One region of the Shewanella sp. MF05956 genome, then DNA from elsewhere that is predicted to be linked to it. Evidence: predicted binding sites of a transcription regulator. Region 1 holds the regulator's gene; each other region holds the start of a gene.
The links. Region 1 encodes sigma-54, which starts transcription at its own class of promoters, with help from an activator protein. Its sites were predicted from a motif close to GTTGGCACGNNNNTNGNNT; they were not measured.
Positions count from the first base shown of each region.

Region 2: the regulator sigma-54 is predicted to act here: its motif matches at 4,473-4,491, upstream of flgF (flagellar basal-body rod protein FlgF).
Region 3: the regulator sigma-54 is predicted to act here: its motif matches at 4,920-4,938, upstream of AC19MX_RS16365 (DUF4097 family beta strand repeat-containing protein).
Region 4: the regulator sigma-54 is predicted to act here: its motif matches at 2,033-2,051, upstream of AC19MX_RS07830 (Tll0287-like domain-containing protein).

Region 1 is NZ_JCAYNV010000003.1:259,053-266,642, forward strand. Features, by position in the region: gene AC19MX_RS04840 (ATP-binding cassette domain-containing protein) at 1-624, opposite strand, end outside; gene AC19MX_RS04845 (calcium/sodium antiporter) at 813-1,775, shown strand; gene AC19MX_RS04850 (KpsF/GutQ family sugar-phosphate isomerase) at 1,820-2,797, shown strand; gene kdsC (3-deoxy-manno-octulosonate-8-phosphatase KdsC) at 2,800-3,363, shown strand; gene lptC (LPS export ABC transporter periplasmic protein LptC) at 3,360-3,920, shown strand; gene lptA (lipopolysaccharide transport periplasmic protein LptA) at 3,907-4,488, shown strand; gene lptB (LPS export ABC transporter ATP-binding protein) at 4,485-5,216, shown strand; gene AC19MX_RS04875 (RNA polymerase factor sigma-54) at 5,625-7,109, shown strand; gene hpf (ribosome hibernation promoting factor) at 7,134-7,421, shown strand; gene ptsN (PTS IIA-like nitrogen regulatory protein PtsN) at 7,424-7,590, shown strand, end outside.
Region 2 is NZ_JCAYNV010000016.1:95,743-103,332, forward strand. Features, by position in the region: gene flgJ (flagellar assembly peptidoglycan hydrolase FlgJ) at 1-1,073, opposite strand, end outside; gene AC19MX_RS17010 (flagellar basal body P-ring protein FlgI) at 1,091-2,188, opposite strand; gene flgH (flagellar basal body L-ring protein FlgH) at 2,199-2,873, opposite strand; gene flgG (flagellar basal-body rod protein FlgG) at 2,883-3,671, opposite strand; gene flgF (flagellar basal-body rod protein FlgF) at 3,683-4,426, opposite strand; gene flgE (flagellar hook protein FlgE) at 4,678-6,057, opposite strand; gene flgD (flagellar hook assembly protein FlgD) at 6,118-6,900, opposite strand; gene flgC (flagellar basal body rod protein FlgC) at 6,925-7,341, opposite strand; gene flgB (flagellar basal body rod protein FlgB) at 7,344-7,590, opposite strand, start outside.
Region 3 is NZ_JCAYNV010000015.1:71,244-78,833, reverse strand. Features, by position in the region: gene AC19MX_RS16395 (membrane dipeptidase) at 1-580, opposite strand, end outside; gene csdE (cysteine desulfurase sulfur acceptor subunit CsdE) at 620-1,081, opposite strand; gene AC19MX_RS16385 (aminotransferase class V-fold PLP-dependent enzyme) at 1,119-2,378, opposite strand; gene AC19MX_RS16380 (NADP(H)-dependent aldo-keto reductase) at 2,503-3,543, opposite strand; gene AC19MX_RS16375 (GNAT family N-acetyltransferase) at 3,690-4,202, opposite strand; gene yjjX (inosine/xanthosine triphosphatase) at 4,186-4,758, opposite strand; gene AC19MX_RS16365 (DUF4097 family beta strand repeat-containing protein) at 5,041-5,844, shown strand; gene AC19MX_RS16360 (ribonuclease H1 domain-containing protein) at 5,972-6,760, shown strand; gene pepN (aminopeptidase N) at 6,828-7,590, opposite strand, start outside.
Region 4 is NZ_JCAYNV010000005.1:229,719-237,308, forward strand. Features, by position in the region: gene AC19MX_RS07820 (NifB/NifX family molybdenum-iron cluster-binding protein) at 1-316, shown strand, start outside; gene AC19MX_RS07825 (sigma-54 interaction domain-containing protein) at 531-1,868, opposite strand; gene AC19MX_RS07830 (Tll0287-like domain-containing protein) at 2,111-2,758, shown strand; gene AC19MX_RS07835 (MBL fold metallo-hydrolase) at 3,007-3,873, shown strand; gene AC19MX_RS07840 (rhodanese-like domain-containing protein) at 4,130-4,534, opposite strand; gene AC19MX_RS07845 (sulfite exporter TauE/SafE family protein) at 4,550-5,299, opposite strand; gene AC19MX_RS07850 (MBL fold metallo-hydrolase) at 5,316-6,185, opposite strand; gene AC19MX_RS07855 (peroxiredoxin) at 6,246-6,887, opposite strand; gene AC19MX_RS07860 (hypothetical protein) at 7,389-7,590, shown strand, end outside.

The DNA of each region.
Region 1 (7,590 bases):
ATCGTGCGATACCACAACAGAGGTGAGCTTTAAGGTATCTGAAAGCTCACGAATTAATTTCACCAGCATCCCCATAGAAATCGGGTCTTGCCCTGCAAAAGGCTCATCATACAAAATCATTTCGGGCTCAAGCGCAATGGCACGCGCCAATGCAGCTCGGCGTTGCATACCTCCAGACAACTCGTTTGGCATTAAATATGCTGCGCCGCGTAAACCTACCGCTTGCAGTTTCATCAATACAATCGAGCGAATGATGTCTTCAGGTAATCCCGAATGCTCTCGTAATGCAAATGCGACGTTATCGAACACGTTAAGGTCGGTAAACATAGCACCACTTTGAAACAACATACTCATACGCTTGCGCAGCTCAAAGAGTTCTTCGCGCTTTAACTTATGAACATCATGGCCATCAAATAAAATTTGGCCGCTGTCAGGTCTGAGTTGCCCACCAATCAATTTTAATAAGGTAGTTTTACCTATCCCACTTGGGCCCATAATGGCCGTCACTTTACCTTTAGGTATCGTTAGCGAAATATCTTTATAGATCACTCGCGAACCATGGCTAAACGCCAAATGGTTTATTTCGACCAAAGGGGAATTATTTGATTTACTCATATCAGGCATCGGTGTTGAGGAGATAACAACCTTCCTTAGAAAAAGATGAAGCGCAAATTGTACTGTAATTGTCCACTAAGCGACAACTATATCCATATAACCAATGCTCATTGTTAATACAATTAGTGTGCAATGCTTTCAATTTAGTGAAAATCCAGCGAAAATGCCCGCTAATTATTTATCATCATAGGAATCTCATGTTAGTTAATATCCTAATGTTAATTGCAGGCCTTGCTGTTTTAGTGTGGAGCGCGGATAGATTTGTTTACGGAGCCGCAGCATTTGCACGTAATTTAGGCTTGCCACCCATGTTGATTGGACTGACTATCGTCGCGATGGGCAGCTCTGCCCCGGAAATGTTCGTGGCAGCAACAGCCTCAATGGACGGCATGCGTGATACCGCTGTCGGTAACGTTTTGGGCTCAAACATTGCCAACATTACCTTAATTTTAGGATTAACCGCATTACTGGGCGCGATTAGCGTCGGTTCCAAAACGCTTAAACGTGAAATCCCATTAATGTTAGCCGCCACCGTCTTTGCCGGTTACACCTTACATGATGGCTTGTTAACTCGTGCAGAAGGCATCATGCTCACAATATTGTTTTTTGCATTAATGGGCTATTTCATTTGGCAAGCCACTCACAATAAAACCCCAGATGCTTTAGATGACGATATCGAATCTGAGATCCCTAAAAACGTCCCCACCTTTCGTGCTATCATTTGGCTTATAGTTGGTATTATATTACTCCCACTATCAGCAGGTTGGATGGTAGATGGTGCTGTCGGGATTGCCAAATTTTATGGGCTCTCTGATTTGGTCATTGGCTTAACCATTATTGCTGTGGGGACCAGTTTGCCAGAACTTGCCGCCTGTATTGCTGGGGTATTAAAAAAAGAAGATGATTTAGCAATAGGCAATATCGTTGGATCTAACTTATTTAATATATTAGCGGTACTCGCGATACCAGGGCTTATCGCCCCTGGGGTGATAGATGCACAAGCCAGTGGGAGAGATTTCTACATGGTATTAGGCACAAGTGCAGCGTTAGCCGTTTTAGTCTTATCCAGTGGCGCCAAAAAACAACTGACTCGTTGGCATGGCGTCCTATTATTAATCACCTTTATTGCGTACCAAATTGTTGTATTTCAATCCCATTAAGTTGGAGCATAAAGGTTAGGTATTAAGCCAAAAGAGAGACAAGCATGGTAGATCAAACTCAGTTTCGCCAATGGGGCCGCAAAGTCATCGATATTGAAAAAGCGGCATTAGATAATTTATATCAATATGTTGACTCGGTAGAGTTTGGCCAGGCTTGCGAACTCATTATGCAATGCAAGGGCAAAGTTATTGTCATGGGCATGGGTAAATCAGGCCATATTGGTAATAAAATATCGGCGACATTTGCCAGCACAGGCACACCAGCCTTTTTTGTGCACCCTGGCGAAGCAAGTCATGGCGATTTAGGCGCATTAGATAAAAATGACATTGTATTGGCCATCTCAAACTCTGGTGAATCAAGCGAAATCCTGACCTTATTGCCTGTGATTCAACGCATGGGCGTTCCTGTCATCGCGATTACTGGTAAACCAGAGTCCAATATGGCAAGGCTCTCAAAAATCCATCTTTGTATTCAAGTTCAAGAAGAAGCATGCCCACTTGGATTAGCGCCAACGTCAAGTACCACCGCGACCTTGGCGATGGGTGATGCACTCGCCATTGCATTACTGCAAGCAAAAGGATTTACTCGAGATGATTTTGCCCTATCGCATCCGGGTGGTTCATTAGGCCGTAAATTATTATTAAAAGTTGAAGATGTGATGCATCAGGGTGAAAGCTTACCGAGCGTAAACGATGACATCTGCATTACTGAAGCACTGTACGAAATATCGAAAAAAGGCCTTGGCATGACCGCCATAGTCGATAAAACGAATACCCTAGTCGGTATTTTTACTGATGGTGATTTGCGCCGTATTATCGATGCCGAAGTTAACTTACGCACCACACCTATTTCGCAGGTAATGACCAAAAATTGTGTCACTAGCCCTAGCGGTATTTTAGCGGCACAAGCACTGCAAATCATGGAAGAACGAAATATTAACGGACTGATTGTCGTTAACCCACAACATCAACCGATCGGCGCGCTAAATATGCTCGATATGGTTAAAGCAGGAGTTATTTAACCATGTCAGACACAAACACTCACTCAGGTTTTTACGGACCAATCAGCGATGATATTTGGCAACGTGCTAAAAAAATCAAATTGTTAATATGCGATGTTGATGGCGTGTTTTCTGACGGCCGAATTTACCTTAGTAATGCCGGCGAAGAGTTAAAAGCTTTCCACACTCGCGATGGTTATGGCGTGCGATCTGCCCTCACTAGCGGCATTCATGTCGCCGTGATAACAGGCCGTAAATCTAAAATTGTTGAAACCCGTATGACTGCACTGGGGGTTAAACACATTTATCAAGGCATCGATAATAAGTTTGAACCATTTGAAGCGTTATTGTCTTTATATAATGTCACCCCAGACGAAGTGGCTTACATTGGTGATGACATGGTCGATTTACCTGTGATGAAAGCCGTGGGTCTTGCGGTTTGTGTGGCCGACGGTCACCCATTTGTTAAACAACATTGCCATATGACGACGAGTCTCAATGGTGGCCATGGTGCATTGCGTGAACTCACAGATTTACTATTATTAAGCCAAGACAAATTCACAAGTGCCCACGGTATGAGTATATGAATAGAGTTACCATCGCGATAGCGGCATTTTTCGGCCTTGCCCTTGTGTTGTACTGGCAAACGCAAGTAAAACGCAGTGAAATGGATGCCGTAAAAGTGATAGGTATTGAGCGTCCGGACTTTGTCGCCAACGACTTACGCACAACCGAATACAATGAACAAGGTTTGATTGCCAGTAAAGTCACCGCGAAGCATATGGAGCATTATGCTTCCAGCGATATCACCCACTTTACTGATCCCGTTTATTTAATTTACCCAGAAAATGGTAAAGCACAGTGGCAACTCAGTGCTGACAAAGGACAATTAAATAAACAGAGCAATAAAGTCAGCTTAGAAAATAATGTTATTATCGATGCAATTGATATTGAAGAACCGTTACAGTCAGTGACCACACAAGCAGTCACCCTAGATTTAACGACCATGATAGGCAGCTCACAAGAGATGGTGTATATCAAAGGTAAAGGGTTTATGATCCAAGGCTTAGGCCTACATGCTGACTTGAATACGCAAAAATTATCGCTACTAAGCAAAGTAGAAGGAACATATGAGTCACAATAATCGACATCCTCGCGCCAATGCCGCATTACTATTAAGTGGCTTACTTTGCATGCTGAGCATTCCAGCAATGGCAAAACAAGGTGATCTCAAACAAGAATTGAAAATTGCTGCAGTGAGCCAATCTGCCGACATTAAAAACAATCAAATTGTCTTTAATGGCCCCGTGACTATTGTCCAAGGCACGATTAATATTAATGCTGACGAATTACGCGCATTTACCCCCAAAAATGGCGTATCCAAACGCTTAATCGCGACGGGTAAACCCGCGACATTTTCTCAAGAACTCGACGACGGTAACATCGGTACCGCCAGTGCCAACGAAATCAGTTACGATCTCGCCACAACAACTCTGACGTTAACCGGTAATGCCAAGCTAGACCAAGCAGGCAGTCAGGTCACGGGCAACCTAATTAAATACAACATTAAAGCCCAAGAGTTAATTGCTGAGAGTACCGGTAAAGGCCAAGATCGCGTCATCACGATTATTCAACCAGAAAATTTCCAAGACGAGTCAGCGCCAAAACAAAAGCTGCCTGAGATCCCTGTCAACAAGCAGATAAAACCATGAGCCAAATTACCTTAACAGCTGAAAACCTAGCCAAAAGCTATAAAGCGCGTCAAGTTGTAAAAGACGTCAGCTTAACTGTAAAAACGGGGCAGATTGTCGGTTTACTTGGCCCTAATGGTGCCGGTAAAACAACCACGTTTTACATGGTTGTAGGGTTAGTCAAAAGTGATAAAGGCCGTATATTAATTGATAATGACGATCTCACCGCTGACCCAATGCATCTTAGAGCCCGTAAAGGGATTGGTTATTTACCACAAGAAGCCAGTATTTTTCGAAAACTCACCGTGCACGACAATATCATGGCGGTGTTACAAACCCGCAAAGAACTCAGTAATGACGAACGTATTGAACAGCTCCAGCATTTACTGGAAGAGTTTCACATTACTCACATTCGCGACAGCCAAGGCATGTCATTGTCTGGCGGTGAACGCCGTCGAGTCGAAATTGCCCGAGCACTCGCTGCTAACCCTAAATTCATTTTGCTTGATGAACCTTTTGCGGGTGTTGATCCGATTTCGGTTATCGACATTAAAAAAATTATCCAACAGCTAAAAAGTCGTGGATTAGGCGTACTGATCACCGACCATAATGTTCGCGAAACACTCGATGTATGTGAAAGAGCTTACATCGTAAGCCAAGGTAATTTAATTGCCGAAGGAACACCTGAAGAGATCTTGAGCAATCAACAAGTTCGAGCGGTGTACTTAGGTGAACAATTCAAGCTATAGTTAGGTTATATACCCAAACAACCTGAAGATACTCGATTTCAGCAAGAATTTACACGCGTTTAGGCAAGGCATTGATTGCGGTTAATGGTCGTTCCCTTTCCAAAATCAATAACACAGCATGAACGCGTGTAAAACTTGCCCCTTGGGAGTTTCACCGTGTTCCCACTACGTTGTTGCGTTAATTTATAAGGTGCCTACATTACCGCATTAACGCGCCTAGTATTGAAAACACGGTGAAGCTCTGAAACACGTATCTTCAAGTTGATTGGGTATACGCCTTTTAGCCTATCTAATTCATTCCATTGAACGATACCTAAATTGCGTGAAATGTCATTGACGTACGTGACACCCCATTACAGTTTTTCGAGATTGTTATTTTTATGGAAATCATCTAGGGATAAGCGGTAAATGAAAGCGTCACTCCAACTTAAAATGGGTCAGCATCTCACTATGACCCCTCAATTGCAGCAAGCCATCCGCTTGCTGCAATTATCTTCATTGGAGCTACAGCAAGAAATCCAACAGGCGCTGGACTCAAATCCATTGCTTGAAATAGAAGATGAATTTTCTCAAGCTAAAGATCCCTTAAAAGAAAGTCGCGATCAATCAGACACAGACTTCAGTGACAACAGTAATGTGAGTGTCGAAAAAGATACTTCAACCATCGACACCACAGAATCCATCAGTAAAGAAACCATGGACGACATGCCCATGGACACGACCTGGGATGAAGTCTATACCGCCTCACCGATGTCAGGGTCTGGTAGTGCCAGCATGCGCGACGATGATATGCCTTTTCAAGGGGAAACCACCGAAGGCTTATATGAACATTTAGAGTGGCAAAAAAACTTAACGCCATTTTCAGACACCGACCTTGCCATCGCAACAGCCATCATTGACGCAATAGATGAACGCGGCTATCTAACCCAAAGCACTGAAGAAATACTAGAAGCTATGGGCGATGAAAATGTTGAGCTTGATGAGGTTCAAGCGGTGTTAAAGCGAATTCAACATTTTGACCCCGTAGGTGTTGCTGCACGTGACCTTAGTGAATGTTTACTCATTCAACTGTCACAATATGCAGACTCAACCCCGCACATTGAAAATGCGCGAATGCTCATCAAAGATTATTTGGATTTAATCGCTGGGCGTGACTTTAGATTATTAATGCGTAAAACGCGTTTAAAAGAAGATGAGTTACGTGATGCCATTACCTTAATTCAATCTCTTAATCCGCGTCCTGGCTTATTGATTACTGCCGTCGATGACGAATACGTGATCCCTGATGTCACAGTATTTAAAAAGAATGGCCGTTGGGTTGTTGAACTCAATCCAGATAACATGCCTAAAATAGGTGTTAATCAGCAATATGCAGCAATGGCTCGCAGCAGTAAAAACCCATCTGATACTCAGTTTATACGAGGTCATTTGCAAGAAGCTAAATGGTTTATCAAAAGCATTGAAAGCCGTAACGATACCTTGTTAAAAGTAGCCAATTGCATTGTGCAATTCCAACAAGGGTTTTTCGAATATGGCGAAGAAGCCATGAAACCTATGGTATTAAATGACATTGCTGAAGCCGTAGAAATGCATGAATCGACCATTTCGCGCGTGACCACTCAAAAATACATGCACACCCCACGAGGGTTGTTTGAGTTAAAATACTTTTTCTCTAGCCATGTCAGCACTGATGATGGCGGAGAGTGTTCATCGACAGCAATCCGCGCATTTATTAAAAAGTTGGTTGCAGCAGAAAACCAGAAAAAGCCGCTTAGCGACAGCAAAATGGCTCAACTACTGGCCGAACAGGGCATAAACGTTGCTCGTCGTACGATTGCAAAATACCGTGAGGCAATGATGATACCGCCCTCAAACCAACGTAAGAGTTTATAAATCACTCAACAATGGAGAAGTGTAATGCAGATCAATTTATCAGGGCATCATGTTGAAATAACCGAATCTTTACGTGAATACGTTCAGGAAAAGTTTTCAAAGCTTGAACGACACTTCGATCAGATCAATAATGTTCACGTTGTACTCAACGTAGAAAAATTACAACAAAAAGCAGAAGCTAAAGTCAGCCTAAAGGGCGGAGAAATTTTTGCAATGTCAGAACATACAGACATGTATGCAGCAATAGACGCCCTGATAGATAAGCTCGATCGTCAGGTAATTAAACACAAAGAGAAGTATACAAAACACTAACGATGGAACTTTGTACCATCCTGCAGCCGGAATGCACCACCTGTGCCACACCGGGCAGTAAGAAAAAGGTACTGGAACTTATCAGCGATTTAGTCGCTGCCCAGTACCCGACCCTGTCTTCGCAAGAGGTGTTTGAAAGCCTTATCGCAAGAGAAAAAATGGGTAGCAC
Region 2 (7,590 bases), on a different contig from region 1:
ACCTTGTTGGCATATTGTGGGTCGGTGGCGTAGCCCGCCTTTTGCAATGCGCGAATAAACTGAGTTGGCTCGCTGGCCACTTTGCGCGCATCTTCGTAACGATCGCCTTGGCCAATAAATGACACAAAGTCGCTAAAGCTTTGTTCAAGGTCGTCGTACATTCTAAAGTCTGCTTTTTGTTGCACCGGAATGCCTTTTTCAAACTCTAGTGTGTTGACCGAGGTTTTTTCGCCTTGCCAACGCTTGTCGGCTTTAATATTAAATAAGTTGTGGCTCATGGTGCCGTCGTTACGGCGAACCACTTTTTGGCCCCAACCGGTTTCCAGTGCCGACTGGGCAATGAGCACTTCGGCTGACGTACCCAGGGTTTTAGCCGCTTTTTCTGCATGCGGATACAACACTGAAATAAAATGCTGTGGACTGGTAAACTCGCTCACTGCCACGCCTTTAGGCTTTAATTTGTTGGTCTCTTGCGGCAAGTTATTGCCTGCGCTTATCGCCGCACTCTCCGGTGTGGCAGCTTGCTTGTTTGCAAACGGTTGGCTTGCTAACTGCTCGCCGCGTAATACACTGGCCAATTGCTGTGGCATTACCGCAGCCATGTCGCTGTGATTAATGGCCTGGTGCGATGTTGCGACTTGCTCAGCAGGCGCGATAGTGTCTAAGGTGTCTTGATCAAGCTCGCTTGGCTGCGGCACAAACATGGTTGGATTGACTTTGTAATTGCTGTCACCACGCAATACCGACGCTGGCGTAACAGGGCTGTTGTTTGGGTCAAGCTGCTGCACCATTAAGTCAGCGAGGCCTAGCATGCCTTTGTTTGACAAATCGACCGACATTTGTTGATCAAGCATTTGCTCAAAAAACGCGGTGGTTTCGCTGTTCATCGGATTGTCTGACTTAAAAGCGGCATTGGCATCGCGCATGCTTTTCATGAGCATTTGAACGAAAATACCTTCAAATTGCTTTGCCGCTTCTTTAAGTGCCCCCTTCTCGTCTTTCTGGGCCTGGACACGAAGTGAATCTAGTCCTCCTAGATCCAGAAAGTTCGATGAATTTGACAACTTTTCCATAGTCATACCGACAATTTTTAGATGATGATAAGTTCACCATGCAAAGCCCCTGCCATTTTTAACGCTTCGAGTATGGCAAGTACATCGGATGGTGCTGCACCCACTAGATTGACGGCTCTTACAAGCTCATCAAGGCTGGTGCCTGGATTAAACATAAACATACGACGGTCTTTTTCTGACACATCGATAGTGCTATTGGTGGTGACCACGGTATCGCCACCCGCTAATGCGTTAGGTTGTGACACTTGAGTGGCCTCAGCGATGGTGACGGTTAAGCCGCCATGGGTTACCGCTGCAGGTAATAACTTAACGTGCTGACCGACCACAATGGTGCCGGTTCGTGAGTTAACAATGACTTTGGCTGACTCGTCTGCTGGCTCAACTTCAATGTTTTCAAGGGTTGATAAAAACGACACTCGTTGTGATGCATCACGCGGCGCACTGACCTGAATAGAAGTTGCGTCAATGGCTTTAGCCATGTCTGGGCCAAGTAAGTCGTTAATGGCGTCTGCTGTACGCTTTGCGGTAGAGAAGTCTGAGCGACGTAAATTAAATGTAAGGTAGTCACCACTTGCAAATGGGCTGGCAACACTGCGTTCAACAATCGCGCCACTTGGGATACGCCCAACCGTAGGGGTGTTTTGAATCACTTGTGAGCCATCTAGGCCTTCGGCACTAAAACCACTCACTATAAGGCTGCCTTGTGCAATGGCATAAACGTTGCCATCAACCCCTTTTAAGAAGGTTTGAATGAGCGTACCGCCACGTAAACTTTTGGCTTCGCCTAAACTCGACACGGTAACGTCAAGGTTTTGACCCGGCTTAATAAACGCTGGCATGTCGGCATGCACTGCCACTACCGCGACGTTTTTTGAATTAGGTTTTACCGAATCGGGTAAATTAATGCCAAAGTTTTTAAGCATGGTGCGAAAAGTTTGTTCGGTATATTTGGTTTTTTCACCGGTACCAGGTAAACCCACCACTAAACCATAACCAATTAACTGGTTACTTCTTACGCCTTGAATATTGGCGATATCTTTTATGCGCTCTGCATGAACAGGGGCTGTTAGGATTAACAGCGAGGTCATTAGCGACACCAGCAATTTGATTTTCATGTATTACTCCTTAAAAAGGCCACCAGTCACCCAAGAAAAACGAATTCAACCAACCCACTTTTTGTGAGTCTGCAAATGTGCCAGTGCCGCTGTATTGAATACGAGCATTGGCAACACGGGTTGAATCGATGGTGTTGTCTGGATTGATGTCTTGGCTGCGAACCATGCCGGTAACGCGAATAAACTCATCACCGTTATTAATTGAAATCCATTTTTCGCCGCGGATAACCAGGTTGCCGTTACTGAGCACTTGTATGACGTTAGCCGAAATGCTGCCATCTAAACTGTTAGATTGGTCGGCATCTGCTTCACGCTTGGTGTTCATGCTATCTGAGTAGCCTAGGTCAATTGGCACTCCGCCAATAGACACATTTTTACCGCCGGCATAGACAGGTGTAACATTTAAGTCACTGCCTTTAGAGATGTCATTATTGGCGCTTTTTTTGGCTTGAGTAGACTCTTTTAGCGTGACGGTGATGATGTCGCCGACGCGATGCGCACGAATGTCGGAGAACAAGCTCGATGCTTGCGTATCAAGAAAAATAGATCCCGTTGCGGCTACCTGCGTCGGCGGCGTGTCTGGGTATACCGGCGCATAGAATGGGTCATCGGCAATGGGCTTTTTTTGTGTAGAACTGCAGCCTGCCAATAAAATCATCGACGCTAACGTTATGTATTTAATCATGATAGCTCCTTAGAGATTCTGATTAACGTAAGACAACATTTGGTCAACCGCTGAAATGACTTTTGAGTTCATTTCGTAAATGCGCTGACCTTGAATTAAGTTCACTAGCTCTTCTGTCACGTTGACGTTAGAGGTTTCTAACGCGCCCTGACGAATGGCACCTAAACCATCTTGCGATGCAGTGCCTTGAATGGGCGTACCGCTGGCACCGGTTTCGGTGTAGAGGTTTTGCCCTAATGGGTCTAACCCTGACGGATTAATAAAGTCGGTCATGGTTAACTGGCCAATCACCTGGCTTTCTGCAGTGCCTGGAATTTGCACCGACACTTCACCTTCTGCTGACACAGTAATACTGGTGGCATCGTCTGGGATAGTAATGGCGGGTTGCACCACATAGCCTGAACCAGGAGTCACAATTTGGCCGGTATCATCCAGGCTAAATTGACCATTACGGGTGTAAGCTGCGGTGCCGTCTGGCATTTGCACTTCAAAGAAGCCTGAGCCTTCAATCATTAAATCTAATGAGTTGTCGGTGGTGAGCATGCTGCCCTGGGTAAACATTTTTTGGGTGGCGACCACTTTGGTACCGGCACCAATGTTTAAGCCATTAGGTAACTTGGTGTTGTCGGCACTGACGCCGCCGGCTTGATTGACTGTTTGATACAGTAAATCTTCAAACACAGCGCGACTTTTTTTGAATCCAACCGTACTGGCGTTAGCCACGTTGTTAGAAATGACCGCGATGTTTGTTTGCTGCGCATCAACACCAGTTTTACTTATCCATAACGCTGGAATCATAATAATTACTCCTAACTAATTTTCATCAAGGAAGTCGACGCACGATCGATTTCTTCGGCGTTCTTCATCATTTTGACTTGCATCTCGTATTGACGCTGGATCTCAATCATTGCGACCATTTCATGTACTGGGTTGACGTTACTGCCTTCAACGGCGCCGCTTTCTACTGCAACATTGGGATCGGTTGGCGCGTTACCGCCGGCCATAAGACGAAATAAACCGTCTTCACCGCGCATCATTTGATTGTTACCTGGATTAACCAGTTTAATGCGGGCGACTTCTTCGATGACTTCTGCGGTTGCGCCTTGAGGTCTCACTGAGATAATGCCGTTGGCAGCAATTTCGACGTGTTCAATGGGCAGTGGTAATACGATTGGCCCTGCATCGCCCATTACCGGGCGGTTGCTGCTGTTTACCAGCAAACCAGTACTGTCAAATTTTAAGCTGCCTGCTCGGGTATATGCTTCTGAGCCATCGGCGGCTTGTACGGCTATCCATCCATCGCCTTTAACGGCGACATCAAGATTACGACCCGTGGTGACAATGGGACCGCTTGCAAAGTTACTGCCTGGGCTTTCAATCATTGAAAACACGCGGCTGGGTAAACCTTCACCAAACGCCTGCATAGAGCGAGCTTGAGTCATGTCAGCCTTGAAACCGTCAGTATTGGCGTTGGCAAGGTTGTTAGCACTGACCGCTAAGGCATTCATGCCTTGCTTAGCGCCACTCATGGCAACATAAAGAAATTTGTCCATTTGCTGCTCCGTCAAACTTTCTACAAAATGAATATATGTAGAGTTATAGCAAGCATCATGCCAATGAAGTTTGTTGCTAGTGAGTTATATTCAACACGCTGAATGTAAAGGAGTAAAAATAGAAGGAGGGAGTGATTAAGAGTCAAAAAAACAGCAGTTTTACGATAGTGAAGGCGGTGTATTATTTAAATGGCAAGGTGTTGCCGACAACGGCAACACCTTGTTTATCGATTACGCGGAGTAATAAATAATTATCGGATCTGTAACACTGTTTGGTTTAGAGTGTTGTTCACTTCCAGGGTACGAGAGTTAGCCTGGAAGTTACGCTGAGCGGTAATCAAATCAACCAATTCTGTGGTTAAATCAACGTTTGATTGCTCAAGCGCAGAAGACTGAATGCTACCAAAGGTACCACTATTAGCTTCACCGGCTAATGCTTCGCCTGAGTCTAAACTGGCTTTCCATGAGGTGTTACCCACCTGGGTTAAGCCTTGCTCATTAGCAAAACGTACTAACGCAACACGCGCTAATGGCACAGTTGAACCATTGCTGTAACTGGCAGTAATTAAGCCATCCGAGCCAATGCCTACGTTGGTTAAACGGCCAACGGTAATACCGTCTTGGCTTAATGCAGTCACTTCAAATGGCGAAGCATATTGTGTTGGGTTATCAAATCTGACTTCAAGTGTTTGAGTACCGTCTGAGCCTGGGTCTAATACACCGGCACCTGGTGTGCCAAGTGTTACAGTAGTGATCGGCGAAGGATTAGTCCCTGTATAAGAACCAACATTGTTAAACGAAATCACTGCACCATTCCAAGCTCCTGTACCACTTGGGTTAGTTGCTGTTGCAGTTTCGCTAAGGGTACCATCACCAACACCATCGCCATCTGCATCTATTTGATAACTCCCTGGAGTTTCCACACTAACCGGCTCACCATCAACAGCATAAAATGCAAGCCAGTTACTCTCCCCTGTATATGAGCCACCTGTAGGTTTCACAAAATAGGTGGTCATAATATGCGACTCACCTAATGAGTCATAGATGGTTACTGAGGTTGAATTGTTGTAGGTGTCAGAATTGTCTGGGTCAAATGCGCTAGGATCTAACGCATCTTCGCCGACATTTAAATTCATTTGCAATTCAACCACACCCGTTTTAACTGGACTACCAGCAGTATCTGGAATTTGAATAGGTTTGGTTGTGGTTAAGCTTACTGAAGTTGAGTTACCTTCGTCATCTACAGGGAAACCTTGTAAAAAGTTACCTGCGGCATCGACCATATAGTTGTCTGAATCGACTTTAAAAGCGCCTGCTCGAGTGTATGATAAATCTTGAGTGCCAACACCAGAAGAGGTAACAAAAAAGCCGCCGCCACTGATCGCCATATCTAATGAGTTGCTGGTAAATTGTAAACTACCTTGGTGAAATTGCTGTGCCACTTGCGAAGTTGATACACCGCCGCCGACCGCCGTTTTACCATTAGAAAAAATTGAGTTTGCGTACACGTCAGCAAATTCAGCACGCGACTCTTTAAAGCCGACAGTGTTTACGTTGGCAATGTTGTTTGCCGTTGTGTTTAAGTCTTTTTGCGCGGCAGAGATACCACTCAATGCAATGTTAAATGACATAATTCACCTCAAAGGTTTTATTCATAATCAACACGTTTATTTAGTAAACTGTAGATAATGTTAAGTTTCAGATACGGCAAGTACGTCAGATAACTTAATACCGCCGACTCCGCGCAAATTCAAAATAGCCCCTGTTGCAGCGGTGCCTAACGACACACTGCTAACATGGGCATAAGTAGATACTGCTAAGTCCTGGGCTTCGCCATCGACTTTCCCGCTCGCCTTAATAGAGTACAATCCCTCTTTTACTGGCGAACCATTTTTATCCAGTCCATCCCAAGACACATCAATGTTACCGCCGGCGCTACCATCAACACTAAAGGTTTTAATGAGCTGTCCGGATTCATCTTGTACACTCACGGTAATAGTTTCCATGGCCGATGGCGTACTAATCACGCCATTTATACCAGGACTCTCAGCGGAAATAATCCCAGTATCAGAAGGGATTAATACCTTACGGCCAACGAGACTCGATGCTTGCAATGCCTGACTTGAGCTCATCACAGTATTGAGGTTTAAAATTTCATCGTTAAGATTTGAAATACCATCAACAGTAGAAAATGATGCCATTTGGGCAATCATTTGATCATTGTCTACAGGCTCAAATGGGTCTTGCATTGATAACTGCTGACTGAGCAATGCAAAGAAGTCTTCTTGCTTTAACAGCTGATCATTCGCTTCAGGAACCGCGCTCTGCTCAGGTAACCGAATTGAATCGAGAAACGAATTACCCGTGGTTAACGTAGTAGTGCTCTGCACTGAACTCTTGGTCACTGCACTCGTATTTGATGCACTGCTTGACGTTTGCGGTAAAGACTGACTGTAAGAATTAATTAGGCTCATAGCTGCCTCCTTGAAAAATCAAAACTATTTACCCATATTGAGCGTTTGTTGCAGCATTGATTTAGTGGCATCTGCTACCTGAACATTCATTTGGTAAGACCGCGAAGCTGAAATCATGTCAGCCATTTCTTCCATTACATTCACGTTTGGCTTGTAAATAAATCCGTCAGCATCAGAAAGTGGATGATCTGGCGAGTACTCTTTAATTAGCGGTTTATCACTTTCAACAATGCCCTTCACCGACACTCCAGGAGATTGATTTTGCTGATTGCTGGCTTTGGCCATTTCTGCTTCAAAAACTGGATGACGTGCACGATAGGTTTTATCGACACTGCTCGACACTGAGTCTGCATTGGCAATGTTACTGGCCGTGGTATTAAGCCTGACAGATTGCGCCGACATCCCTGAACCAGAAACATTAAAGATATTGAATAAACTCATGATTAATCACCTCGCAATGCTTTACGCATGCCACTAAATTTACTTTCAAGAAAACCCAGTGACATTTGATATTCGAGCGCATTTTGCATAAATGCAGATTGTTCTTTTTGCGTGTCGACTGTGTTGCCATCGCCGGTGTCGGGTTGAGTCGGCACACGGTATTGCACGTGTTGCTGTGTTAATGACGTTAAATCAAAGTGCTTTTCGGTGGTTTGACTCATGCTTAAGCCATTTTGATGAGAGCTCGCG
Region 3 (7,590 bases), on a different contig from region 1:
CGGCGCTAAGAGGCTCATTAAGGCCCTGGCTGCCATTGTTGTCTAATGCGCCACCTGCAAAACGATTACCGTAGTGATGGGTAAGCTGTAATACCCGCAACCCGTGTTGATGCAGTGAGTCTAGCTGTGGCCAAAGTGGAGGCTTGCCATTGGTTGAAATGCCATCGGCTTCAACACAATCAGCACCTTGGATTTGAAAGTACACTGCTGTGCGTTGTTGTGCCCGAGCCTTGTCTATATCGGCACCTGTGAGGCCTTGCAAGTAAACGTCAGGGTTAGCATTAACTGAGCTTGCTGCTTGTTTAATGCTGTTAATACAGGCTTGATAAGTGCGTTTATAGTTTTTGGTGCCATCGCTTTGCTCGATGGTTTCAATTGCAGAAATGTCAGCAATAAAAGCATCGAGTTTTGAGGCTTTAACATCATTGATGTCATTGGGTAAAAACGATAGCCCGTCAACATACAGACGGTGAGATTGAGCTCCCCATGCAGGAAGCGTACAAAGTGGACTTAATAATGTGGCTGCTCCAAGGCCTTTTATGATGTGGCGGCGTGTTGGGTTGCAGACTTTTAGGGTCATTATTATTCCTTAGTTGAGGCCGATATTGGCGGCACTTTTTTAGGTGACACTCTCTTTTGCATAACGTTTTATTGCTTCGGCTAATGCATTGAGGCCATTTGTTCGTGATGGACTTAACTGGCCACTAAGGCCTAAGCGATCAAAATAAGCTGATACTTCGAATTGGCTGATTTGTTCAGTGGTTTTACCCTGGGTTGCCACAAGTAAAATGGCAATCAGTCCTTTGACTATCCGCGCATCGCTGTCAGCGAGATAAAAATGCTGGCCGTTTTGTTGGTGATGGTATAACCAGGCCTGGCTTTCACAACCTTTAACTTGAGCATCAGCTTGCTTGAATTCATCGGCTAATGTCGGTAATTGTTTACCAAGTAGCATAATGTGACGATATTTGTCTTGCCAGTTTTTGGCTTGCTCTATCTGAGTGACTGCCGTTGATAGCTCTGCAGGTAACGAGATAAATAACTGACTTTCTGGTGTATTAGTTGCACTAATTTGGGTCATTAACTGTGTTGTCTCATAAAGCGCGTAGGTTGCCAAGTTATAACAGTAACTCTTTTACCGTAATTAACGCATGAATAAATTGATCTATATCTTGCTTATTAGTATAGATGCCAATTGAAGCGCGGCAGCAGCCGGCTAAATTAAGATCGCTCATTAATGGCATAGCACAATGATGGCCGCAACGAACGGCAACCGCTTGTTGGTCTAGTAATATGCCAACATCCTGGTGATGCTCATCTGCAACATTAAATGCCACAGAGCCAATATTATTTTGCAGTGGATTATCTGCAATGCCGTACAAAGATATATCACCCAAACTAAGCAGTTGCTGTTGTAAATAACCCATTAACTGTTGCTCGTGGGCTTTAATGTGCTGGCGCGGTAGGCCCTGCAAAAATGTGATTGCAGCGCCTAAGCCTATGACTTCGGCAATGGCTGGTGTGCCCGCTTCAAGCCTGTTTGGCAACTCACCATATTCAGTACGATCAAAGCTAACGGTTTTGATCATCTCGCCGCCAGTGAGCATGGGGGTTAATGCATCTAGTTGTTCAAAGCGGCCGTATAAAATACCTACACCTGTAGGACCATACATTTTATGACCTGAAAACACATAAAAGTCGCAATCAATGTGTTGTACATCGATATCAAGGTGAGCAATAGCTTGTGCGCCATCAACTAAAGTTAGTGCGCCGACGGCTTTGGCTTTTGCGACTAGCTCATTGATTGGGTTTAATGTACCCAAGGCATTTGACACATGGCATAGGGCAACCACTTTAGGTTTTAGGGCTAATAATTGATCAAAAACGGTTATATCCAGTTGTGCGTCAGTTGTCAGCGGGATCGGTTTGATCACCGCGCCAGTGCGCTTTGCCAGTTCCTGCCAAGGAACAATATTGGCGTGGTGGGCTGCGGTATCAATTAATATCACATCATTAGTTTGTAGCTGCGCAGTTAAGCCGTATGCCACCATATTGATGGATTCGGTCGTGCCATGAGTAAAGATAATCTCTTGCGGCTTTGCGGCATTAATAAAGTGGCCAACCTGCAGCCTTACCGCTTCATATTGGCTGGTTGCGCGAGCCGATAATTGGTGCGCTGCGCGATGAACATTGGCATTGTTGAGCTGATAATACTCATTCATTGCATCTATTACAGCCTGAGGTTTTTGGCTGGTTGCGGCGGTGTCTAAATAACATAAAGGATGATCGCCTAGGGTCTGTTTGAGTGCCGGAAATTGATCGCGAATGGCTGGGTGATCAAATGGCGCTTGCGACGGCAATGGGGATATCGACTTCATGAATATGGGGTTCTTTATCAAAATAAAAGGCATCAAGATCTTCAGTGATCTTGATGCCTAATGCAAGGTTTGTCGGCAATTAGCGTAATGTTACACGCTAGCCAATTAACCTAATGCAGCGAGTTTACGGACAAGGAAAACGATACAGTGTTGATAGTTCATTAATCCTAACCATTAATTCCGTCGATAATGTCACTTTATGGCTGTCGATATTTTGTTTGAGCTGATGCAAGTCTGTTGCGCCAATAATGTTAGAGGCCACAAATTTACGGCTATTAACAAACGCTAAGGCCATTTCTGTTGGGGTTAAGCCAAACTCGCGCGCCAAGTCGATATAGGCCTGAGTGGCTTGTAATGCAATCGGTGTGCTGTTGTAACGAGCAAAACGTTTGTATACCGTTAAGCGTGCGCCTTCCGGCCATTGATCATTTTCATATTTACCCGTCAACATCCCAAATGCCAATGGCGAATAAGCCAGTAGTGGTACGTCTTCGCGGTGGCTGATTTCAGACATGGCTATCTCATAACTGCGATTGAGTAAGTTATAAGGATTTTGCACACTGACAATACGCGGTAAATCGTGTTTTTCAGCCAATTTAAGGTATTTCATAAAGCCCCAAGGGGTTTCGTTCGAAATCCCAATATAGCGGACTTTACCTTGTTTTATGACTTCAGCGAGGGCTTCAAGGGTGTCTAAAATAGGCGTGTAATGTTCATCTTCATCGTGCTCATACATCATTTCGCCAAAGAAATTGGTATTCCTGTCAGGCCAATGCACTTGGTATAAATCGATGGTGTCGATTTGTAACCGACTTAATGAATCATCCACTGCTTGATGTACATTGAGCCAGTCTAGGGCCATGTTCTGGCGAATATAGTCGCCTTTACCACCGGGAGCGGCGATTTTAGTGGCGATAACGAGCTCGTCACGATTACCTTGCGCTTTTAAGTAGCAACCTAAAATGCGTTCTGTTTCGCCTTGAGTTTCAGCTTTGGGTGGCACTGGATACATCTCGGCGGTATCAATAAAGTTAACGCCTTGGCCAATGGCATAGTCAAGTTGAGCGAAAGCTTGTGCTTGGGTATTTTGTTCACCCCAAGTCATCGTCCCAAGGCAAATTTTACTCACCTCAAGCGTAGAATGTCCGATATGTTGATATTCCATTACCTTCCTCCTATGGAATGTGCTTAATTTTAGGCTACCAAGCTTTTGCATCGTTGCAAAGCGCTATTAAACTGTCAGGAGAAGACTGCTTGAAAAACACTCTAAAACAAGCTCGGCGGTAGGTAAGTTAATGGAATGCTTTTTAGCTATAAGTCCATTATCATGGCGATTTCACAGGCATCGTGACCGGTTTCGCCTAAATGCTGACAGTGGTTAAAGCCCAGTTTTTCATAGAGCGCTAAGGCTTCAACTAATACCGCTGTCGTTTCTAAATACATCGATTGATATTGCTGGTTTTTAGCAAATTCAATGCATTGACGAGTGAGCTTTTTGGCCATGCCTTGGCCGCGGATGGCGCAGTTAAAATACATTTTTTGCAGTTCGCACACGCCAATATTCCCCGCAAGCGCTGCAACGCCGGCGCCGCCAACGACCTTACCTTGGTATTCAATCACCCAATATTGTGAGCCTTGTGCTTGATACACCTCACTTAAGCTGTCGAGGGTTTTATCAGCCACGCTAAAGCCTTTGTCTGGGGTTAAGCCGTATTCTGCCGACACTTCACGGATCACTGCGGCTATCGCGGCATCATCTTGCGCTGTGAGTGGACGGATTATGGCGTCGACGCTGTGGCTTGAAGTACTAGAGTGTTGAGTCATTAAATAATTCCGCATTAATAAAAGGAGTCATGGCCAGTAACAGCGCCTGGGTATAAATGCTTTCTCGAGTGGCTAAACCTTGGGTCAGTAAGCCTATCGCGCCGCCTTTTTGTTTAATATTTTGGGTGCTAAACATTCGGTCCATCACATGGCCGAGTTCTTCGCCCGCGGCTAGAGCATCATATACGGTCGACGGTAAGGGTAAGTTGGCGCTACGGCCGACCGATAAAGTGTCATTACTGATAATCGCCATATAAGCAAACGTTGCTGGACCATGATCAAAATGATCTACGCCGCCTTCCATTGCCACATAAAAATCTGCAGCTTGTGCCTGTTGTTGGCAATATCGAGCGCGATTAATGGCGCCTAGTTTGGTTTCGGCTTCGGTCATCGGTTGTTCTGCCACTTGCGAGGGTGCATGCATACCTTGGCAGCGCACAGTGCTGTTGGGGTAATACTGCGCTATGGCGTTTTTGGCAGCATTTATTTTTACCGGATTGGTAGAGCCGACAATGATATCGATGCAATGAAGATGGTCGTGTTGAATTGTTGTCATAAGTTGTCGTTATTCGTTGTTCAATATTTGTTATTCAATATTGGGTTTATCGGGTAGTGATATTCACCACTTTGTGTTGTTTTAGGTGATGTTTTAATTTTTTAGCTCAATGAGTATTACCATAAAATAATTATAAGCGATTTAAAACAACAGCTTACTGTTTTGGTATGAAACCTGCTTAGTGATAGTTATATAAGGTGATGATATGTATTAGTCAGTTTGCGACTAACCTTGTGTATCAGCCTATTCTATTTCGAATCTCTTTTAAAAGGAATTTAACCTATGTCTATTCGTATTGCGACCATTAGCCTAACTGTAGGTTTAGTATTAGGTGCGACGATTTTTGGCGCGTCATACACTGAAGCTGAGTCGATATTTTCGTTAACAGATTCTGCCGACGTGAATGCAGAACTAACACATACCCAACAAAAAATGACCCTAGACAGCCAATCACTAAATCAATTAGTGGTTAATACTGGCGCGGGTAAATTAACCGTTAAAGGGGTAGAGGGGCAAACACACATTGAAGTCATCGCAGATATTTATACCGACAAAGACAGCGACGATGTTGAGATTGAATTAACCCTAAACAAGCAAGGCGGCAATGGCATGTTTGTTGCCGATATTCAGTCTGACGGTTTTATGGAGCAATCTCCTTTTATCGATGTGTTACTGACTGTACCAGCGGCTTTAGCGCTAGATATTACCGACGGTTCTGGCTCGATTAAGATAACTGATGTAGCGGCCGCCATTACACTCAAAGATGGCTCTGGTAGCATTGTGATGGACCATGTTGGCGCAGTGACGCTGGCTGATGGTTCTGGTTCAATTAATATGAAAAATGTGACTGGTGATGTGACCTTGCAAGACGGTTCTGGCTCTATCAACATCTCACAAGTGGTAGGTGATATTGAAGTGAGCGATGGTTCGGGCTCGATTAATATCGATCAGGTTAACGGTAAAGTCACCATTAGTGATGGTTCTGGTGGCATTAATGTCAGTAATACTAAAGGACTTGAGATTGTGAGCGCAGGCTCGGGTGGGGTGAATCATCAGCATATAGATGGCCCAATTATCGTCAACTAGTCATATTGTGCGTTGTTGTTTTGATTGATTTGAATAAACAATCAGCAAAACCTGCCTATGTTGTAGGTTTTGTTTTAAAGCCAAAATTAATCGTGGCATGATGTGAATTTGGCAAGGATAAACCACAATGGCAAAAAAGTATTATGTAGTTTGGGCAGGGCGCGAAACGGGTATTTTTACCAGCTGGGATGTGACTAAACGTTCCGTTGATAAGTTTCCGCAAGCTAAATACAAATCCTTTACCACTGAAGCTGAAGCAAAAGCGGCTTTTGCCAAGTCGCCGCACAACAGTATTGGCAAGGCAGCCGCTAAATCATCGGTCACTAAAACGACAAGCCCTAAGGCGAAAGCGAGCATCAGTACTGCAACCCAAGCGTCTAACAATGCGGTACTGTCGCAGTTTGATGTAGTGATTTACACCGATGGCGGTTGTGAGCCCAATCCGGGTAAAGCGGGTTCTGGTATTGCAGTATATCGTCAAGCTCAACTTGCCGAGCTATGGTATGGTTCATTCAACCCTAATGGCACCAACAATACCGCAGAGCTTAATGCATTACATCAAGCCTTATTGATGGCTAAAACGGCTTTAGATGCCGGGCATAGCGTGCAGATTATGAGTGACTCGCAATATTCTATTAAGTGCATTAGCGAGTGGGCTTACGGTTGGAAGTCAAAAGGCTGGACCCGCAAAGGTGGCGAAATCGCTAACCTAGATATTATTAAACAAGCGCATGAACTTTATGATGCGATTAAAGATAAGCTCACCATTCAACATGTTGCAGCCCATATCGGCATTGAAGGTAATGAGCTAGCCGACAGAATGTCAATCTATGCCATTGATCAACAGCACACCGCTTTTAGTCAATTTAAGCCACCATTGGATATCGGTAAAATATTAGCATTGCGTACAGGCTAATTTCACTAACAAAAAAGCCGGATTGCTCCGGCTTTTTACGTTTTAAAAGGCTGCTCAATTAAGGCTGTTAATTGAGCTTTTGCTTAATGTTCACACAACGCTGTTCTTGTTGGCGAGTTTCAAGCAGTGCGCGTCTGGCCAGTTTTGATAAACTAGTTTCGCTGTTTAATACCTGGCTAATTGCATCAATATTGCTTGAGCTGCAATCGGTTGGAATTAATTGCGCTGCAAAGCTGCGCATAAACACCGGCCCTTTATCGTCCATTAGCGCTAAGTTTGCAAAGCGTTGATCGGCAGTGGCTGCACTCAATAGCTTTTGCTCGGCAGGATAAAGGTTATACATAGCAACGCGTACCTTTGAAAATGCCATGCTGTCGTTATGTTCAATGGTATTTAACCACTGGCGCTTAAGGGATGACTGTGGGCGGACAACTTCGGCTGCAATCGCGGCCTTTTCACCAGAGTCTGATTGATCAAGGTGCTTCTCTTTAGCCAAGAATGCTTGAGCATCACCGTAATCATAACGGTTTAGCTGGCGGATCATGGCCCAGCGTAAGTCTTGATCTATGCTTAAGCCTTTAATGTGGCTCTTGCTTTGCAGTAACGATTGAATATGCTCAAGCGCATCACCGTGGCTTGATAAGCTGATATAGGCATCGAACCAACGACGTTGAAAATCACGGTTACGGTAGCTTTCCATGCTCATACGCAAGCTCATTTGGCTAAGTGCTTTTGATATTTTGCTGTTATAACTGGCATGCATCGGCGCCATAAGGTCAAGGTAGTTTTTGGCTCGCTGCATGTTATCCAGCACTTGACCTAAAATGGTG
Region 4 (7,590 bases), on a different contig from region 1:
ATTGTTGTCTAAGTTACTTAACCAACAACTCGATGTTTTTCATGCCAAAAATGGTCGTACAGAGATTGCTTATTTTGCCAACGAACACTTAGCTGAATGTGAACCATACCTTGATGCATCGCAGGGCAGACCTTCAACTAAGCATATCGCTAAACAAGGTAAAGGCGGATGTTGCGATCATAACCATGGTGAAAGTGGTTGTCATGGTGGACATTGTGATTCTCATGAACATGGCGAAAGTGATATAGACTTAAGCGAACCCATGCATATCAAGCGCTGTTGCCAGAAAAAACATTCGTTATTACGTGCGAATTAAACGACTCAAGTGAAAGTCTTAGTTGAGCGCTTGAGTAGAGCATCTGAGCTGAGCTGCCAGAGTGTTGAATCCAGAAGTGAAGTGGCTAGAATTTAGAATTTAGTGTTTAGTGTTAGAGTTAGGTGCTTGATCTGAATGTGAGAGTTAACACCGTAGTTAAAAGTAATACTTTATTCGTTAAGCGCTCACATTGCAGCAGAAGTATCACGCAAGCTTACAGCTTTAAACCGTATCGTTGTAATTTACGATATAAGGTTCGCACGCTGACATTGAGTATGATGGCCAATTCGGCGGGCGAACCTGTAAATTGTAGACACACTTGCGATAAATACTCGGATTCAAGATCATCTAAACTCATCATTTTCGTCTCAGTGAGATTAACTGCACTAGCATCAAAGCCTGGTGTATGTTGAGTCGCTGCTTTGCTGGCGGTTGCATTGATGCTTTCAGGTAAATCACTACTGTGGATCAAATCTTCATTAGCAATCAGCGCAGACTGTTCAATAATATTTCTTAGTTCGCGAATATTACCCGGGAACGAGTAACTGCTAAGGAGTTGTAACGCATTGGCTGAAAACTTTTTGTGTTTATAGTCTGACAACTTCATAAAATGATTGATCAAGGTTGGAATGTCATCTTGTCGCTCACGCAATGAGGGTAGGTATATTGGGAAACCAGCGATGCGATAATACAAATCTCGTCTAAATTCACCTTTATCCACCAATTCAAGTAAGTTTTTATGACTGGCACTGACTAATCTAAAATCAGATCGTTTTTGCTTTAAGCCACCTACCGCTCGATAACATTGTGTTTCGAGTAACCTCAATAACTTAACTTGCATGTTCATGGGGACATCACCAATCTCATCAAAAAAAACTGTCCCACCATGGGCAATTTCAATGAGTCCTTTTTTACTGGTGGTCGCGCCAGTAAAAGCCCCTTTTTCAAAACCAAATAGCTCACTTTCAAATAGATTTTCGCTCAGTCCGGTACATTCAATGACCACAAATGGTTTGTCGCTTCTATTACTGGCTTGGTGTACGGCTTTTGCGACTAACTCTTTACCCGCACCTGTTTCACCTTGCAGCAATACAGCGATGTTTGATTGCGATGCTCGGTTGATTTTATTGAGCATTTGTTTAAACGGAGCCGATTGGCCCACCATGGTGTCTTTTTTTGATTCAGTTGATGCATAGTCAATGGAATCTAAAATCTCAAGAAAGCCCATGATCATGCCTGCATCATCTTTAATGGGCTTCATTAAAATGTCGCAATACGATTTACCTTGAGCAGTACTGTGTATGTGAACGGCGTTTGCTGCGCGCGTTGTTTTTTGGCACTGCTGTAACGGACATTCCTCGCCATGTTTGTCACAAGGTTCATCGCTGTGATGAGATATTTGATGACAACGACTTTTACCTAACGTTACCTCTGTATCATAGGTTTCAATATACGCTTGGTTTACGGCATGGATAATATAATCGGGGGTGATGAATATGGCCGGCTTATCTATTGCGTTGATCATCGATTGTACAACGGTAGTATTTTTCATTGTGCTAGCTCTCATAAACATGCGCGCTAAATTAGCTGTCATTAATGCCACCAAAAATGACAGTGTGTGACATTTTTGTCAACAAGATACGTCGCGGACATTAAATCAATAACGACTATTTAGCCTATAGCGCTATAAAATAGGCTTTTTATTTTATTTTGCGACATGGCACAAAGTTTGTAAGTAGATCCTTGAATATCTCAAGACCGCATCTGGTCCCAAGAGGAAAAGGAACAAAAATAATGAACGCAACAAAGACTCCTAATATTTTATTTGTTAAAACCCTAGCCATAAGCAGTATTGCACTTTTATCTTGTGTCAGTTCCATGGTCAATGCACAACCATTAACCGAACAACAACTTGAGCAAGAAGCCAATCAAAAAATTGCCCAATTTAGTCAGGCATTAAAAGGGCAGCTACAAGCTGCTATTAAGCAAGGTGGACTTCCTGCCGGTGTGTCTGTGTGCAAGTCAGTTGCCCCTAGCATTGCTGCTGAAAACTCTAAAGACGGTTGGACACTCAAACGAACCAGTTTGCGCGTGCGTAATAGTGATAACACACCAGATGCCTGGGAGTTGGCACAGTTAACGCAATTTGAACAAACAAAAGCCGCAGGCAAGCAAGCCGCTGATGCCCCAATTGTTGCGAGTGAATACATTGTTAACGGTGACACGACTGAGTTTCGTTATATGAAAGCCATTCCAACACAAGAACTGTGTTTAGGCTGCCATGGCAGTAACATTACTCCAGAGCTAAGCACGCTAATTAAACAAGCTTATCCAGACGATAAAGCCATAAACTTTGAATTAGGCGACTTACGCGGTGCATTTTCATTACAAAAGGTCATCAGCAGTACAGAACAATTGAAAACCATAAGTGGCAAACCTTAAGGTGAGCGTATGGTGGGTTATGTTAATGGCGTATTAATGGGTAATCTCTATTAGCCAACGCAACCCCGCGATATCACATATTCTGCGGCCGAAGGGCCTTTGTTGCGACCCTCGCCGCAGTTTACTATTTTGTTTTCAGTTAACATTATGCTGTAGTTAATAACCGCCTTGATATGTCGCTAAATAAAGGCTGAATTAGGGTTTTATCTAACAAAAATGCAATGCTTTTTGTTGGGAGTTAATTGTTCATGAGTAAAATCCGCATCGATCCCTTCTATCACCCAAGCAGTCACTCTGTGAGTTATGTGGTGACCGATCTTGCTTCGCGTCAAAGCGCCATTATTGACCCTGTGTTAGATTTTGATATTGCCTCGGGTAAAATAACGACTGTGTTAGCAGACAGTATGATTGACTATCTAGACAGTAATGGCTACGAGCTTGAATGGATTTTAGAAACCCACGCTCATTGCGATCATATTTCTGCTGCATGTTATATCAAACAGAAACGCGGTGGTTCTACTGGTATCGGCGAGCACATCACTAAAGTGCAACATATGTTTAAGCGGATCCTTAACCTGGATGACAGCTTTCATTGTAATGGTGAACAGTTTGACCAGTTGTTTGTTGATGAAGAGCTGATTAAGTTAGGTCACTTAGATGTACACATCATGCATACTCCAGGGCATACACCTGCATGCGTGAGTTACCTTATCGAAGATGCCGTATTTGTTGGTGATGTTATTGCTTCACCCGACATTGGTACCGTGAGTGCTGATTTCCCCAACAGCAGTGCAGCGACGTTATACCACTCCATTCAAAAAATATTAGCCTTGCCTAATAGCACCCGGGTATTTGTTGGTCATCAGCCGCAAACTGCGTGGACACAAAGCAACATAGTTGAAACCTCAATCCTGGCTCAAAAGCGCACTAATCGGGTTGTAGGCGGTAAAATAAGTTTGGATGAGTTTATTCAATTGCACCAAGAGCAACATCAAGGTACATCGATGCCATCATTGTTATTACCTGCAATACAACTCAACATTAGGGCAGGACACTTACCGCCCCCAGAAGGTGAAGATAATTACTTTCTAAAAATTCCGCTTAATCAATGGTAACAATGTACTGCTAAGCATTAAGCATTAAGCATTAAGCATTAAGCATTAAGCATTAAGCAATAAGCAATAGCATTAACAATCAATAATAAAAAAGAGCCATAAATGGCTCATTTTTATATGCTTATGCACTGTACTGACTCACTCATATTAACTCATCTCTAAACCTTCATGTCTTCACACTGATGCTTATGAGCGTTAATTTAAGGATAAGCTTTGGTTTAAAGTGACGTTATGAGTTAAAGCCGTGAATCTCAGACTATATTTTATGAGGTATCACGGGAAAGCCATCTTGCTCCCATTGCATCATGCCACCAGCAACCGATAACGGTTTGGTAAAGCCCATGTTCTGCAACGAGGCAGCAGCTAAAGCAGAGCGTCCGCCCGTACGGCAAATAAGATAAATCTCTTTGTCTGCCAACTCATTTAACGCTAAAACCCACTCACAATGATGACTAACTGATGGGTGCTCATGAATCTTCATTTCTAATACACCCCGAGGTAGGTTAACTGCACCTTCGATATGGCCAGTTAAAAACTCTTCATGTTCGCGCACATCAATAATGATAATGTCAGGATTTAACATTGCTGTGAGTAATTGCTGCGTGTTGACTTCAGCAATCGTTGTTTTGATTTCACTAATATATTCTTGAGCAGTTTTCATGTGTGCCTCGTGATACTAAATAATTGATTGAGTTGTAATAAACAATGCCATTACCACTAAAAATACCGCGAATACTTTTTGTAATGTGGCTTTAGGGAGGTATTGGGTGAGCTTCTGTCCGGCTAAACTTCCGACAAATCCGCCAGCAATCATGATGGCAATAACAGGCCAGTCGAATTGCAGCCCTTTATCAGACAACAAGCTGTAATATTTAATGAACCCCATTGAAGAGTTCATGGTGATAATCAACAAGCTGGTACCCACTGCTAACGACATTTCAATGCCGCCGAGCAATACCAAGGCAGGGATAATTAAAAATCCGCCACCGACACCCACAAAACCTGTGACGACACCGACTAATAATCCTTGCAATAGCACGTTAGCGAGCTTGAGTTTGCCTTGGGTGAATTCAGCATTTTGTTTGCGCCACATCATCACCGCACCGATCAGCATTAATCCCACAAACACACTCAGTTGGATCTGGCTGGTAAAATAGGTACTAATCCAAGCACCTAAATACGTGCCCGCCATACCGGGTACACCAAACAAAAAAACATGTGGCCATGAGACCATTTTTTGTTTAATAAACCCGATACTACTCACCGCGCTAATGGCTGCGACAATACAAAGAGACGATGCTATTGCGAGCTCTGGTTGCATCCCAACAAGATATAACAACACAGGGACCGTGAGTATTGAACCTCCAGAACCCAGCATGCTCAGCACTAAGCCAATCACTAACGCACCTAAAACGGCTTGTATCATATTGATAACCTCTGTTTTAAAGTAAGTTAATCGGCACTTTTAAATACACAGTGCCATTCGATTCAGGTGCTGGCATGTTACCCGCGCGAATATTGACCTGAATAGACGGTAATATCAGTCTTGGCATGGGTAAGGTGGCATCACGAGCTTGACGTAGCGACACAAACTCAGCTTTGCTGATGCCATTTTTAACATGGATATTGTTGGCTTTTTGTTGGCCCACTTGGGTTTTAAACTGGTGACTGCGACCTTCAGTTGGATAATCATGACAAACATAGATATCTGTAGACTCAGGCAAGCTAAACAACGATTGAATTGAGTCATATAAAGTGTTGGCGTCACCACCGGGGAAATCACAACGAGCAGTGCCTACATCGGGCATAAATATGGTGTCGCCGACAAAAGCGGCTTGTTCATTGATGATGTAAGCTAAGTCAGCAGGGGTATGGCCAGGTGTGTGCATAATACGAATAGTCATATTGCCCACTTGCAACAATTCATTGTGTTTAAATAACCGGTCAAACTGGCTGCCATTGGGTAAAAAATCACTTTCAAGATTAAAGACTTGCTTAAAGGTTTGTTGCACTTGAGTAATGTGTTCACCAATACCTATTTGACCACCAATTTGATCGCGGATATAACTGGCAGCAGATAAATGATCTGCATGTGCGTGAGTCTCAAGTATCCATTTAACACTTAATTCTTGGCGTTCAACCCAATGCAGAACACGTTGAGCACTGCGGGTGTCTGTTCGCCCGGACTTATAATCAAAGTCTAAAACCGGATCGATAATCACCGCAAAGCGTGTGGCATTATCTGCAATAACATAGGTGAATGTTTCACTGTCATCATCTAAAAATTCATGGACACTAAATGTTGAGTTCATTACAAATCTCCTATAAAAAAGATGCACAGGGGCGGGGGATACCCCCTGTGCAGTAACGGATTAAAGAGATTTCTTGCTGAAGTACCAATCTACATAATCATATCCTTGGCCTAAACGTGCTTTGGCGTCGGCTGTTGTGGCTGGTGGTGGAACAATGACATCATCACCAGGCTGCCAGTTTTCAGGGGTGGCTACACCATTTGCATCACTTGTTTGTAATGCTTTAACGAGGCGTACAAATTCATCAACTGAGCGACCATTGCTCATTGGGTAATACACCATTGCGCGTAAAATACCTTCAGGGTCAATAATAAAGGTCGCTCTTACCGCCGCGGTATCGCTAGCACCGGGTTGGATCATGCCGTATGCTTTGGCGACTTCCATTGATAAGTCAGAAATGATTGGGAACGTAATTTCAACACCAAAGTTTTCTTCAATGTTACGTACCCAAGCAATGTGAGAGTGAATACTGTCAATCGATAAACCTAAAAGTTCAGTATTCAGCTTGGCAAACTCACCTGCACGTTGAGCAAAACCCATAAACTCAGTAGTACAAACAGGGGTAAAGTCAGCAGGGTGTGAAAATAATACTAACCATTTACCTTTATAATCATTTAACGAGCGCATACCGTGAGTCGTTTTAGTATTAAACGCAGGTGCAGGGCGGTTAAGTTGTGGGAAAGATACGATTGATTCAGTCATGTTATTACTCCAAATGAATTAAGTTAGGGTAATTTGAATCTAAAAATTAGATTACAAACTTGCTTTGTAATAGCAATGGGCGGGCCAACTTTGTTTCGGTCGTATTAAATTGACTAAATAAAACCGTAAGCTACTGTTTAATAAAATTAATTTATATTTTAATTTTATTGTTCTCATTGTCGGTGTTGTTAATTAACAGAGGCGAGTACAGGTAAAGTGTCATTTATGACATTGAGCGCTTTATGTGACTGCCATTTATGACGCTAAATGATTTAAGAATATGACTAATATCGCTTTTGGTCAGCCGTAAACGCAGAAGAATGAATATTGATTGATACCCCCTGAGTCAGCATATTGAGAGCTACGAGTTGATTACTCTTTTTACTCTTTATTTTGCTACTCAATGCGCAACTTTATTTATCGCAACATTATTTAGCGCTAGTAATGAGCAGTAAAATGCATTTAACTCAGCACAGCTATCTAAACCATGAAGGAGCTACAATGGATGCAACAATGATGATGTGGAGTGTATTGTTTGGTGCTATTGGAATGGGCTATTTTGTCTATGGAAAGCGCCAGCGAGCAATCGTACCTTTGTGTGTAGGCATGACGTTATGCGTGTATCCGTATTTTGTTGCCAGTGTGACCAGCTTACTGATCATAGGTGTGGTGTTAGTCGCGATACCGTACTTTATCCGGCTGT